DNA from 2 places in the Streptomyces sp. 2114.4 genome. Region 2 is predicted to be linked to the other one. Evidence: predicted binding sites of a transcription regulator. Region 2 holds the regulator's gene; the other holds the start of a gene.
What was found. The regulator HrcA, encoded in region 2, represses chaperone genes, less so after heat shock. The targets are predictions, from matches to a motif close to TTNGCACTCNGNNNNNCNGAGTGCNAA.
Positions count from the first base shown of each region.

Region 1: the regulator HrcA is predicted to act here: its motif matches at 2,585-2,611, upstream of groES (co-chaperone GroES).

Region 1 covers NZ_FYEY01000001.1:3,428,532-3,434,791, forward strand. The annotation lists gene CFW40_RS14825 (hydroxyacid dehydrogenase) at 1-203, shown strand, start outside; gene groL (chaperonin GroEL) at 367-1,992, opposite strand; gene groES (co-chaperone GroES) at 2,128-2,436, opposite strand; gene CFW40_RS14840 (FtsW/RodA/SpoVE family cell cycle protein) at 3,014-4,366, shown strand; gene CFW40_RS14845 (class I SAM-dependent methyltransferase) at 4,940-6,151, shown strand; gene CFW40_RS14850 (hypothetical protein) at 6,182-6,260, opposite strand, start outside.
Region 2 covers NZ_FYEY01000001.1:2,500,287-2,506,546, forward strand. The annotation lists gene dnaJ (molecular chaperone DnaJ) at 50-1,186, opposite strand; gene hrcA (heat-inducible transcriptional repressor HrcA) at 1,187-2,203, opposite strand; gene CFW40_RS10935 (MBL fold metallo-hydrolase) at 2,398-3,132, shown strand; gene CFW40_RS10940 (DUF3097 domain-containing protein) at 3,233-4,066, shown strand; gene CFW40_RS10945 (Uma2 family endonuclease) at 4,044-4,661, opposite strand; gene hemW (radical SAM family heme chaperone HemW) at 4,772-6,004, opposite strand; gene CFW40_RS10955 (ATP-binding SpoIIE family protein phosphatase) at 6,138-6,260, opposite strand, start outside.

The DNA.
Region 1 (6,260 bases), 930 kb from region 2:
ACGTCACCGAGCCCGAACTCCCGCCCGTCGGCTCTCCGTTGTACGAGCTGCCGAACGTCCTGCTCACCCCGCACGTGGCGGGGTCACTGGGCACCGAACTCCACCGCCTGGCCGATCACGCCCTGGACGAGCTCGAACACTATGCCCAGGGGCGGCCGTTCACCGATCCCGTACGGCCGGAGCAGCTACCCCACTCGGCCTGACCGCCCCCGGACCGAAGCGGCCCGACGGCCAAAAGGAGGGCGGCCCGGCCCGGAGGGCTGCCCGCGCCCGGAAGCCCTCCCCGTGCAAACGGAAGACCCGGCCCCCGCACACGGCAGGGACCGGGTCTCGTACTTCAGGCAGCGAACTGCCCGGCGCTGTGCGTCAGTGCGCGTGCCCGTGGCCGTGACCGGCCTCGGCCGCGTCGTCCTCCGCGGGCTTCTCGACGACCAGGGTCTCGGTCGTCAGCAGCAGCGAGGCGATCGACGCGGCGTTCTCCAGGGCGGAGCGGGTGACCTTCACCGGGTCGATGACGCCGGCCTTGACCAGGTCGCCGTACTCGCCGGTGGCGGCGTTGAAGCCGTTGCCCTTGTCCTGCTCGGCGACCTTCGCGGTGATGACGTAGCCCTCGAGGCCGGCGTTCTCCGCGATCCAGCGCAGCGGCTCGACGGCGGCGCGGCGGACGACGGCGACACCGGTGGCCTCGTCACCCTCCTTGCCGAGGGAGCCCTCCAGCACCTTGGCGGCGTGCACCAGAGCGGAGCCACCACCGGAGACGATGCCCTCCTCGACCGCGGCGCGGGTCGCGGAGATGGCGTCCTCCAGACGGTGCTTCTTCTCCTTGAGCTCGACCTCGGTGGCCGCGCCCACGCGGATGACGCACACGCCACCGGCGAGCTTGGCCAGGCGCTCCTGGAGCTTCTCGCGGTCCCAGTCGGAGTCGGTGGACTCGATCTCGGCCTTGATCTGCGCGACGCGACCGGTGACGTCCTCGGACTTGCCGCCACCGTCGACGATGGTGGTGTCGTCCTTGGTGACGGTCACCCGGCGGGCGGTGCCGAGCACGTCCAGACCGGCCTGGTCGAGCTTGAGGCCGACCTCCTCGGCGATGACGGTCGCACCGGTGAGGGTGGCGATGTCGCCGAGCATGGCCTTGCGGCGGTCACCGAAGCCGGGGGCCTTGACGGCCACGGCGTTGAAGGTGCCACGGATCTTGTTGACCACCAGGGTCGACAGGGCCTCGCCCTCGACGTCCTCGGCGATGATCAGCAGCGGCTTGGAGGCACCGGCCTGGATGACCTTCTCCAGCAGCGGCAGCAGGTCCTGGATCGAGGAGATCTTGCCCTGGTGGATCAGGATGTACGGGTCCTCGAGGACGGCCTCCATCCGCTCCTGGTCGGTGACCATGTACGGCGACAGGTAGCCCTTGTCGAAGGCCATGCCCTCGGTGAAGTCCAGCTCCAGACCGAAGGTGTTGGACTCCTCGACGGTGATGACACCGTCCTTGCCGACCTTGTCCATCGCCTCGGCGATGAGCTCGCCGACCTGCTTGTCCTGCGCGGACAGACCGGCCACGGCGGCGATGTCGGTCTTGTCGTCGATCGGGCGGGCGGTCGCCAGGAGCTCGTCGGAGACGGCCTTGACGGCGGCGTCGATGCCCTTCTTCAGGGCGGCCGGGGAGGCGCCGGCGGCGACGTTGCGCAGACCCTCGCGGACCAGCGCCTGGGCCAGCACGGTGGCGGTGGTGGTGCCGTCACCCGCGATGTCGTTGGTCTTGGTCGCCACCTCCTTGACGAGCTGGGCGCCCAGGTTCTCGTACGGGTCGTCGACCTCGACCTCACGGGCGATGGTGACACCGTCGTTGGTGATGGTCGGCGCGCCGAACTTCTTGTCGATGACGACGTTGCGGCCCTTGGGGCCGATCGTCACCTTGACCGTGTCGGCAAGCTTGTTGACGCCGCGCTCAAGGGCGCGACGGGCGTCCTCGTCGAACTTCAGGATCTTCGCCATGGGTTGCTTCAAGTCCTCTCAATGCGATCCTCGGCCACGACGTGGGGACCGCTGTCGCTCAAACGAACTGCGCCCCTGCCCCGGGTTGTTTAGACGCGGGAACCAGGGGCGCAGATCACGGCAAAACTGGGTGACTTACTTCTCGACGATCGCGAGCACGTCGCGAGCCGAGAGAACGAGGTAGTCCTCGTTGTTGTACTTCACCTCGGTGCCGCCGTACTTGCTGTAGAGCACGACGTCGCCGACGTTGACGTCGAGCTCGACGCGCTTGCCGTCCTCGACACGGCCCGGGCCCACGGCCAGGACGACGCCCTCCTGGGGCTTCTCCTTGGCGGTGTCCGGAATGACCAGGCCCGAAGCCGTGGTCTGCTCGGCGTCGAGCGGCTGGACCACAATGCGGTCCTCAAGCGGCTTGATGGCAACCTTGGAGCTGGTGGTCGTCACGATCCGACCTCCCCCTTCGGAGATCTCACGGGGTTAACTGTCTGAGGTGGCGACCAGGTCGATCCGTCGTCGCGGGTGCCGGACCTGCCCGTCGCTGTGTGTCTGGCACTCCCCACTGGAGAGTGCCAACGCCGAGACTATGACGCGGTTAGCACTCGGTCAAGCGGAGTGCCAGCGCGGCGGGGTGCGCTTGCCTCCGCTCCGGTTGACCGGCGGCCCCGAGCCGTGGCCGACGGCGGGCCGCGCCCCGGCCGGCCAGGCCTTCCGCGGCGGATCGGGGCGGGACCAGGAGGGGACGTGGGACGGATCAGTACGGGACGGGGACTGACGCAGAACGGGTCCGGGACGGGGCAGAAGCCGGATGACGGCCACGTTCCCATCAAATCGGACACACCTTCCCCTTCCCTCGCAACCACGCCACCGGCTGCCTCGTCTACCTCCCCGACTGCCTGCCGACGAACCGGGCACATCCCGGCCGGCCCGCGGCCTCGACGATCAGTGGCGGAGGAAACCCGTGCGTGGACAGACCAGCGTTCCCCGGGCGGCCCGGCAGCGGGAGAGCGACGCCGAACGCACCATGACGTTCGCCGCACTGGCCCAGGCACCGGACCGCCGGCGGGCCGAGGCATGGCTGCTCGCCCTCGCGGTGCTGATCGCGGACTTCGGGTATGCCTGCACCGGCCTGTCGATGACCGGCCGGCTGCCCGGCGGGCTGGCCGGCTTCGCCGTCAGCATGTTCTTCGTGGCGCTGGTCCCGCACCTGGTCCTGCGCCGCTACGCGCCCCGCGCCGATCCGCTGATCCTGCCGCTGGCGACGCTGCTGACCGGACTCGGCCTGGTGCTGCTGCACCGCCTGGACGTCACCTACGCGCAGACGCCCCGGCTCAAGATCGCCGAGGCGGCGAGCGGGCAACTGGTGTGGACAGTGATCGGGGTGGCGGTCTGCATCGTCATCCTGCTGGTGCTGCGCGATCACCGCGTTCTGCAGCGCTACATCTATCTGACGATGGTGGTCGCGCTGGTGCTGCTGATGGCCCCGGCCTTCTTCGGCGCCGACATGTACGGCGCCAAGCGCTGGATCCTGCTCGGGCCGCTGTCGCTGCAGCCCGGCGAGTTCGTGAAGATCATGATCTCGGTGTTCTTCGCGGGCTACCTCACCGTCAACCGCGATGCGCTGGCACTGGCCGGACGCCGCGTCCTGGGCGCCCAACTGCCCCCGGGGCGGCAGCTCGCACCGATCTTCACCATCTGGGTGATCAGCCTGCTGGTGCTGGTCTTCGAACGGGACCTGGGCACCTCGCTGATCTTCTTCGGCGTCTTCGTGATCATGCTGTACATGGCCACGAACCGCACCAGCTGGGTGGTCTGCGGCCTCCTGATGGCCGTCGTCGGCGCGGCCGTCGTCGGCTCCCTGGAGCCCCACGTCCACGGCCGGGTCACCGCCTGGCTCGACCCGATGCGGGCCTTCACCAAGGAAGGCATCGCGGAGGGCATGTCCAACCAGCTCGGCCAGGCCCTGTTCAGCTTCGGCAGCGGCGGCATCTCCGGCAGCGGACTCGGCCAGGGCCACCCCGAGCTGATCGGCTTCGCCGGCAACAGCGACTTCATCCTCACCACCGTCGGCGAGGAAATGGGGCTGGCCGGGGTGATGGTCGTGATCATGCTGTACGTCCTGCTGGCCCAGCGCGGCCTGCGCGTCGGGCTGACCGCCCGCGACCCCTTCGGCAAGCTGCTCGCGGTCGGCCTCTCCGGCGCCCTGCTCCTCCAGGTCTTCGTCGTCGCCGGCGGCGTCACCGGCCTGATCCCCCTGACCGGCAAGGCCCTCCCCTTCCTCGCCAAGGGAGGCTCGTCCCTCGTCGCGAACTGGGTGATGGTGGCCTTGCTGCTGCGGATCAGCGACCATGCGCAGCGCCGGCGTGAGCCGGCGTAGTTTTCCCGCGTTTTCTTCTTTCCCGCCGTGGGTGCTGCTCGCCGTTGCGCTGCGCTTTGCCTAGGCCCGTTTTTGGCTTTCCCGCCGTTCCGCCTGCGGCGGGCGATGTCCGCTGCGCGGGGCTGTGGGTGCGGTGACGGTCCTCCGGGGCCTGGTGTGGACTGCTTCGCTTTACGTCCACACCAGGCCCCTCCGGCCCGTCCCCTCCCGTGGGGAGTTAAGTGAACGTGAGTGGGGGCCACGGTCGTAGCCGATTTCCCCGTGCCGACAAGGCGCACCGGACCACCCAGGCCCACCCCACCGGCCTTCTTCCCACCCCCAACGGGAGGGGACGGGCCGGAGCGGGTGGGGTGCCGGGCTTTGCTTCCGAAGGCTCCAAGAAAGAGCAAAGGCGGAGCGTAAAGCGAAGCAGTCCGGCACCCCACCCGCGCAGGCCCGTCACCGCACCCACAGCCCCGCGCAGCGGACCCGCCCGCCGCCAGGCGCAACGGCGGGCGCACCGCGCAGCGGGCGAAAAACGGCGAGCAACCCCCACGGCGGGGAAGCCGAAATCGTGGGGAGACAATTGGCATCGTGAACGACGCCGACACCTTCGCCGACCTGCTGACCCCGGAAGGCCAAGCCTTGCTGGCCGAGCTACGGGACCACACCCCGTCGGACGAGCTGGCGGCAGCCACCCGGCTGCGGCGCACGTACCCCGCGCCGCTGGTCTCCGCCGCGCTGGGCCAAGCCCAGCTACGGCAGCGCGCGGCGGCGAAGTTCGGGGCGGACGCGCAGTTGATGTACTTCACGCCGAACGGCGTCGAGCAGTCCACCCGCACCAGCGTCGCCGCCCACCGCGCGGCCCGGTTCGCCGCGCTCGGCGTCCGTACGCTGGCCGATCTGTGCTGCGGCATCGGCGGTGACGCGCTGGCGCTGGCGCGGGCCGGGATCCGGGTGCTGGCCGTCGACCGCGACCCGCTGGCCTGTGCGGCGGCCCGGGCCAATGCCGAGGCGCTGGGGCTGGCGGAGCTGATCGAGGTGCGCTGCGCGGACGTGACGGAGGTGGACACCGCCGGATATGACGCGGTGTTCGTCGATCCGGCGCGGCGCAGCAAGGCCCGCGGGGGCCGCATCTTCGATCCGGAGGCGTACTCACCGCCGCTGTCGTGGGCCGTCGAGGCGGCCCGTAAGGCCCCGGTCGCGGCGTTGAAGATCGCGCCGGGGGTGCCGCACGACGCCCTGCCCGAGGACGCCGAGACGGAGTGGATCTCGGACGGGGGCGACGTCAAGGAGGCCGTGGTGTGGTTCGGCGCGGCGGAGGGCGGGGCGGGGAGCATCACACCCGGCGGCCGCCGCGCCACGCTGCTCCCGGGCGGGGACTCGCTGCTCGGCGCAGGGCTGCCGGATCCCGAGCCGGGGCCGGTCGGGGACTGGTTGTACGAGCCGGACGGGGCGGTGATCCGCGCCCATCTGGTCGCGGATGTCGCCCGGCGGATCGGCGGGCGGCTGATCGATCCGACGATCGCGTACCTGACCGCGGACCGGCTGGTCGAGACGCCGTATGCGACGGCCTACGCGATCACCGATGTGCTGCCGTTCCATGTGAAGAGGCTCAAGGCGCTGCTGCGGGAGCGCGAGGTCGGCATCGCGGTGATCAAGAAGCGCGGCTCGGCGGTGGAGCCGGAGGAGCTGCGCAGGAAGCTGAAGCTCGGCGGGGGCCGCAACTCCTGCACGATCTTCCTGACCCGGGTCGCCGGCGCCCCCATGATGCTGCTGGGGCGCCCGGCGGCGGAGGCCTGCTGACCGGCGCTCACGCCGGGCCGGTGCCGGCGTTCATGCCAGGTCGGTGAGGTCCTCGGCGTAGATCTGGGAGAGCGGCTGCGGGCCGATGTACTGCTGGCAGGTGCACTGG
Region 2 (6,260 bases):
GCCGCAGCGCCGCCCGGGGAACGGCTCCGGCCCCCGGGCTCACCTGGGGCTATCGCCCGTTGAACGCATCCTTCAGACGCGAGAAGAGACCCTGCTGCCCCGGCTGGAACTGCCCCGTGGGCCGCTCCTCCCCGCGGAGCTTGGCCAGCCGCCGCAGCAGGTCCTCCTGGTCGGCGTCGAGCTTGGACGGCGTCATCACCTCGACGTGGACGATGAGATCGCCCCGGCCGCCGCCGCGCAGATGCGTCACGCCGCGCTGGTGCAGCGGAATCGACTGGCCGGACTGGGTACCGGGCCGGACATCGATCTCCTCCACCCCGTCCAGCGTCTCCAGCGGGCACTTCGTGCCCAGCGCCGCCGCCGTCATCGGGATGGTGACCGTGCAGTGCAGATCGTCGCCGCGCCGCTGGAAGACCGGATGCGCCACCTCGTGGATCTCCACATAGAGATCACCGGCGGGGCCGCCGCCGGGGCCGACCTCGCCCTCGCCCGCGAGCTGGATGCGGGTGCCGTTGTCGACACCGGCCGGGATCTTGACGGTGAGCGTGCGGCGCGAGCGGATCCGGCCGTCGCCGGCGCACTCGTGGCACGGCGTCGGCACGACCGTGCCGAAGCCCTGGCACTGCGGGCACGGCCTGGACGTCATGACCTGGCCGAGGAAGGACCGGGTGACCTGGGAGACCTCACCGCGGCCGCGGCACATGTCGCAGGTCTGCGCCGAGGTGCCGGGGGCCGCGCCCTCACCGCTGCAGGTCGTACAGACGACGGCGGTGTCGACCTGGATGTCCTTGGTGGTGCCGAAGGCGGCTTCGTTCAGCTCGATGTCGAGCCGGATCATGGCGTCCTGGCCACGGCGGGTGCGCGAGCGCGGTCCGCGCTGCGACGCAGTGCCGAAGAAGGCGTCCATGATGTCGGAGAAGTTGCCGAAGCCCGCGCCGAAGCCGCCCGCGCCCTGGCCGCCGCCGGCCTGCGAGAGGGGGTCCCCGCCGAGGTCGTAGACCTGCTTCTTCTGCGGGTCCGACAGCACCTCGTAAGCGGCGTTGATCTCCTTGAACCGCTCCTGGGTCTTCGGATCCGGGTTCACGTCCGGGTGCAGCTCGCGCGCCAGCCGGCGGAAGGCCTTCTTGATCTGGTCCTGCGAGGCGTCGCGGCCGATGCCGAGGACCGAGTAGTAATCCGTGGCCACTTACGACTCCGCGAGGATTTGTCCGACGTAACGTGCCACTGCGCGTACCGCTCCCATCGTTCCGGGGTAGTCCATGCGGGTCGGTCCGACCACGCCGAGTTTGGCGACTGCCTCGTCGCCCGAACCGTAGCCGACCGTGACGACCGATGTGGACGCCAGGCCTTCATGGGCATTCTCATGCCCGATGCGTACGGTCATGCCCGAGTCCTTGGCCTCCCCGAGCAGCTTGAGCATCACCACATGCTCCTCAAGGGCCTCCAGCACCGGCCGGATGGTCAGGGGGAAATCGTGCCCGAAGCGCGTGAGATTGGCGGTGCCGCCGATCATCAGGCGCTCTTCGGTCTCCTCCACCAGAGTTTCCAGCAACACCGACAGCACTGTCGAGACCGTGCCGCGGTCGTCCTGCTCGAAGGACTCCGGAAGATCCTGCACCAACTGCGGCACATCCGCGAACCGGCGGCCGACGACCCGGCTGTTGAGCCGGGCCCGCAGATCCGCCAGGGAGGTTTCGCCGAACGGTTCCTGGCAGTCGATGAGCCGCTGCTCGACCCGGCCGGTGTCCGTGATCAGTACGAGCATCAGCCGGGCCGGGGCCAGGGCCAGCAGCTCGACGTGCCGGACCGTGGACCGGGTCAGGGACGGGTACTGCACGACGGCGACCTGCCGGGTCAGCTGCGCCAGCAGCCGGACCGTGCGGCCCACCACGTCGTCGAGGTCGACGGCGCCGTCCAGGAAGTTCTGGATCGCCCGCCGCTCCGGGCTGGACAGCGGCTTGACGCCGGCCAGCTTGTCGACGAACAGGCGGTAGCCCTTGTCGGTCGGGATCCGCCCGGCGCTGGTGTGCGGCTGGGCGATGAACCCCTCGTCCTCCAGGACCGCCATGTCGTTGCGGACGGTGGCCGGGGAGACCCCGAGCCGGTGGCGTTCGGTGAGCGCCTTGGAGCCGACCGGCTCCTCCGTCCCGACGTAGTCCTGGACGATGGCGCGCAGCACCTCCAGCCTGCGTTCACTGAGCATCCCGCGCACCTCCAGTCCGGCCGTCCGCCGCTTCGTTTCTCCTGGCACTCACACGGGCCGAGTGCCAGACCTTGAGCCAGTGTACGGCCGGGTAGCACGGGCGCGGCAAGGGCGGGCGCGCGGAGTGCTCGCCGGATGACCGTGTTCGGCCGATCTGTCGGGCAACGCTATCGCGATGGCGCTAGCGTCTCGGTATGCGTACAGCTTGGGAAGAGGCCGGTTGGGAACGACTCGGTGACGGCGTCGCCAGGCGCCGGATGCCGGGCTGGGACGAGACGGTCGGGGTGATCGCGGGGAGCACCGGGGTCATCGTCGTCGACACCGGCGCGACCCTGCGCGACGGTGCGGAGCTGCGCCGGACGATCCGCGGGGTGCTGGGCCGGGACGTGACGCATATCGCGCTCACCCACCCCCACTTCGATCATGTGCTGGGCACCGCCGCCTTCGCGGGCGTCGCGGTGTTCGGGGCGGCCGGCCTGGGCGAGCTGCTGCGCCGCGGCAAGGACGAGCTGCGGCACGACGCGATCCGGCACGGTGTCGCGCGGGACGCCGCCGCGGAGGCCGCCGATCTGCTCGTCGCCCCGCACCACCAGGTGCACGGCCAGCTGACCGTCGAGCTGGGCGACCGGCAGGTGCTGCTCGCCAACGTCGGCCCCGGGCACACCGCCCACGATCTGGCGGTCCTGGTACCGGGCCGGGGCGGCGAGCCGGAGATCGTCTTCTGCGGCGATCTGGTCGAGGAGTCCGGCGAGCCCCAGGCGGGCCCCGACGCTCTGCCGCGGCAGTGGCCCGGCGCGCTGGACCGGCTGCTGGCCCTCGGCGGCGAGGAGGCACGGTACGTTCCCGGCCATGGCGCCGTGGTGGACGCCCGCTTCGTCCGCGCCCAACGCGACGCCCTGGCGGCCCGCTTCGGCGTGGCGCCTTCCTGACCACTGCCCGCCGGCCCGCCGCCCCTTTCCGGTCTCGACACCACCGCTTCCGGCCTCCACACACCACCGCCCGCCCTCCCCGACGGAACAGGCCCACCCGATGCAGAGCAAGCGCTACAGCCCCGACCTCACCCCACCGTGGAAGAAGCAGCGGCCCGCGCCCGAGGTGCCGGCCGAGCCCGATCTGGTCGTCGAGGAGGTCACCTCGGGCTTCTGCGGCGCCGTGATCCGCTGCGAGAAGACGGCACAGGGCCCGACGGTCACCCTGGAGGACCGCTTCGGCAAGCACCGGGTCTTCCCCATGGAGCCACGCGGCTTCCTCCTGGAGGGGCGGGTGGTCACGCTCGTACGCCCCCATGACCGGCCGGCGGCCACCGCGCCGGCGCGTACGGCATCGGGATCACTCGCCGTGCCCGGCGCCCGCGCACGGGTCGCCCGCGCCGGGCGCATCTATGTGGAGGGCCGGCACGACGCCGAGCTGGTGGAGCGGGTGTGGGGCGACGACCTGCGCATCGAGGGCGTGGTCGTGGAGTACCTGGAGGGCATCGACGACCTGCCGACGATCGTCCGCGGCTTCGCCCCCGGCCCGGACGCCCGCCTCGGCGTCCTCGTCGACCACCTCGTGCCCGGCTCGAAGGAGTCGCGCATCGCGGCCGGGGTGACCGGGGACCATGCGCTGGTGGTGGGCCACCCCTACATCGACATCTGGGAGGCGGTGAAGCCGTCCTCGGTCGGGATCGCGGCCTGGCCGTCCGTTCCGCACGGGCAGGACTGGAAGACCGGGGTGTGCCGGGCGCTGGGCTGGCCGGAGAACACGGGCGCCGCCTGGCAGCGCATCCTGTCCTGCGTGCGCTCCTACAAGGACCTGGAGCCGGCGCTGCTGGGGCGGGTGGAGGAGCTGATCGACTTCGTCACGGCCGGCGGTGCGGCCTGACGTTGGGGAGGGTGCCGAATTCGCTGGTGTCCAAGTCGACGTCGAGCAGCGCCAACGGCACGGATTCGCCGAATTTACCGATCCGCTGAGCCCGGTAGTCAGCATCCTCACCGCTGCCGACAGGCTCGGTGAACAGGACACATTGAGCCATGATGGGGTCGACGACGAGGTAGGCGGGAATCCCTCCCGCCGCGTAGATCGAGCGCTTGACGCCGTAATCACGGTCAACGCTGTTCTTGGAGACGACCTCGACCAGCATCGTGATCAACTGGGCCGGCAGCAGCCGACCCGACTCCGGCCCCGCATCGCGCTCCAACACGACGAGGTCAGGCTGGGGCTCACTGGTCTCGCTCAGCAGATCGATGTCCTGGGTCTGGAGACAGTCCCACTTCTGGTCCGGAATCTGACGCAGAACCCTCAGCACGATCCGGTTGTGGACCAGATCCGGCCCCGCCATCATCACGATTTCCCCCCGCAGAAGCTCCACCTTGAAGTCCTCGGGAACCTCCAGGCTCTCGAAGAACTTCACCATGTTGCTCGTGGTCGGCTCGATATCCACGTTGCCCGTGGTCGGTCGGTCATCCACAGCGGTCATCTCCGTGGTCCTCCACATCACGCCGCGTGCATTTGGCAGCAGCCTAGGGAGAGCGTAGGCAGGCAGGCACCGGGCTCGCATTGGTTCACTCATTCGAGCACAGCGGCATCTCAGTCCACCAGATCCCGCACCACCGCATCCGCCAGCAGCCGCCCCCGGAGGGTCAGGACGGCGCGGCCCGCCTCGTACGGGCCGGGCTCCAGCAGGCCGTCGGCCAGTGTGCGGGCCGCCGCACGCGCGCCCGCCGGGGCGAGGATGTCCAGGGGGCAGCCGTCCGCCAGGCGCAGTTCCAGGAGGATGCGTTCGACCCGGCGGTCCTCGTCCGTCAGGAGTTCGCGGCCGGCGCCCGGGGAGCGGCCTTCGGTAAGGGCCTGGGCGTAGGCGCCGGGGTGTTTGACGTTCCACCAGCGGACGCCGCCGACGTGGCTGTGGGCGCCGGGGCCTGCGCCCCACCAGTCGGCGCCGGTCCAGTACAGCTCGTTGTGGCGGCAGCGGGCGGCGTCGGTGGTGGCCCAGTTGGAGACCTCGTACCAGCGGTAACCGGCCGCGGCGAGGCGTTCGTCGGCGATGAGGTAGCGGTCGGCGTGGACGTCGTCGTCGGTCATCGGGACCTCGCCGCGGCGGATCCGGCGGGCCAGCTGGGTGCCCTCCTCGACGATCAGGGCGTAGGCGGAGACATGGTCGGGGCCGGCCCCGAGCGCGGCGTCGAGGGAGGCCCGCCAGTCGTCGTCGGTCTCACCGGGGGTGCCGTAGATCAGGTCGAGGTTGACGTGATCGAAGCCGGCCGCGCGGGCCTCGGCGACGCAGGCCTCGGGGCGGCCGGGGGTGTGGGTGCGGTCGAGGATCTTCAGGACGTGCTGCCGGGCGCTCTGCATGCCGAAGGAGACCCGGTTGAAGCCGCCCGCGAGCAGCCCGTCGAGGTAGCGGGGGTCGACGGACTCCGGATTGGCCTCGGTGGTGATCTCCGCGCCCGGCGCCAGGCCGAACTCCTCGCGGATCGCGGCCAGCATCCGGCCGAGATCCGCCGCGGGCAGCAGGGTCGGGGTGCCGCCGCCGACGAAGACCGTCTCGACGGGGCGCGGGTCCTCGCCCAGGACCTTGCGGGCCAGCCGGATCTCGTCCACGACGGTGTCGGCGTAGTTGTCGCGGGAGGCCAGGGCGCCGCCGGAGCCGCGCAGCTCGCTCGCGGTGTAGGTGTTGAAGTCGCAGTAGCCGCAGCGGGTCGCGCAGTACGGCACATGCAGATAGAAGCCCAGGGGCCGGCCGGCGGCGGCCGCCGGCGTATGACCGGGCAGCGCCCCGTCCTCGGGCATCGGCTCACCATCGGGCAGTGCGGAAGGCATGGGAACCATTGTCCGTCATGGCGGGGCGGTGGCGGTCCCGGCGCGGTGTGCCCTACGGCACCCCGGAACTGCGCCGCCCCCCGGCCTACGGCACCCCGGGCCTATGACTCCCCCGGCCTACGCCGCCTCGGGCCTATGGCTCCCCCGGCCCGGCCGCCTGGAGGACCAGCAGGGCCAGGTCGTCGTCGGGCGGGACCGGGCCGAAGGCGTGGACGGTGTTGCGGATGTGGTCGGCGAGGGCGGTGGCGCCCAGGCC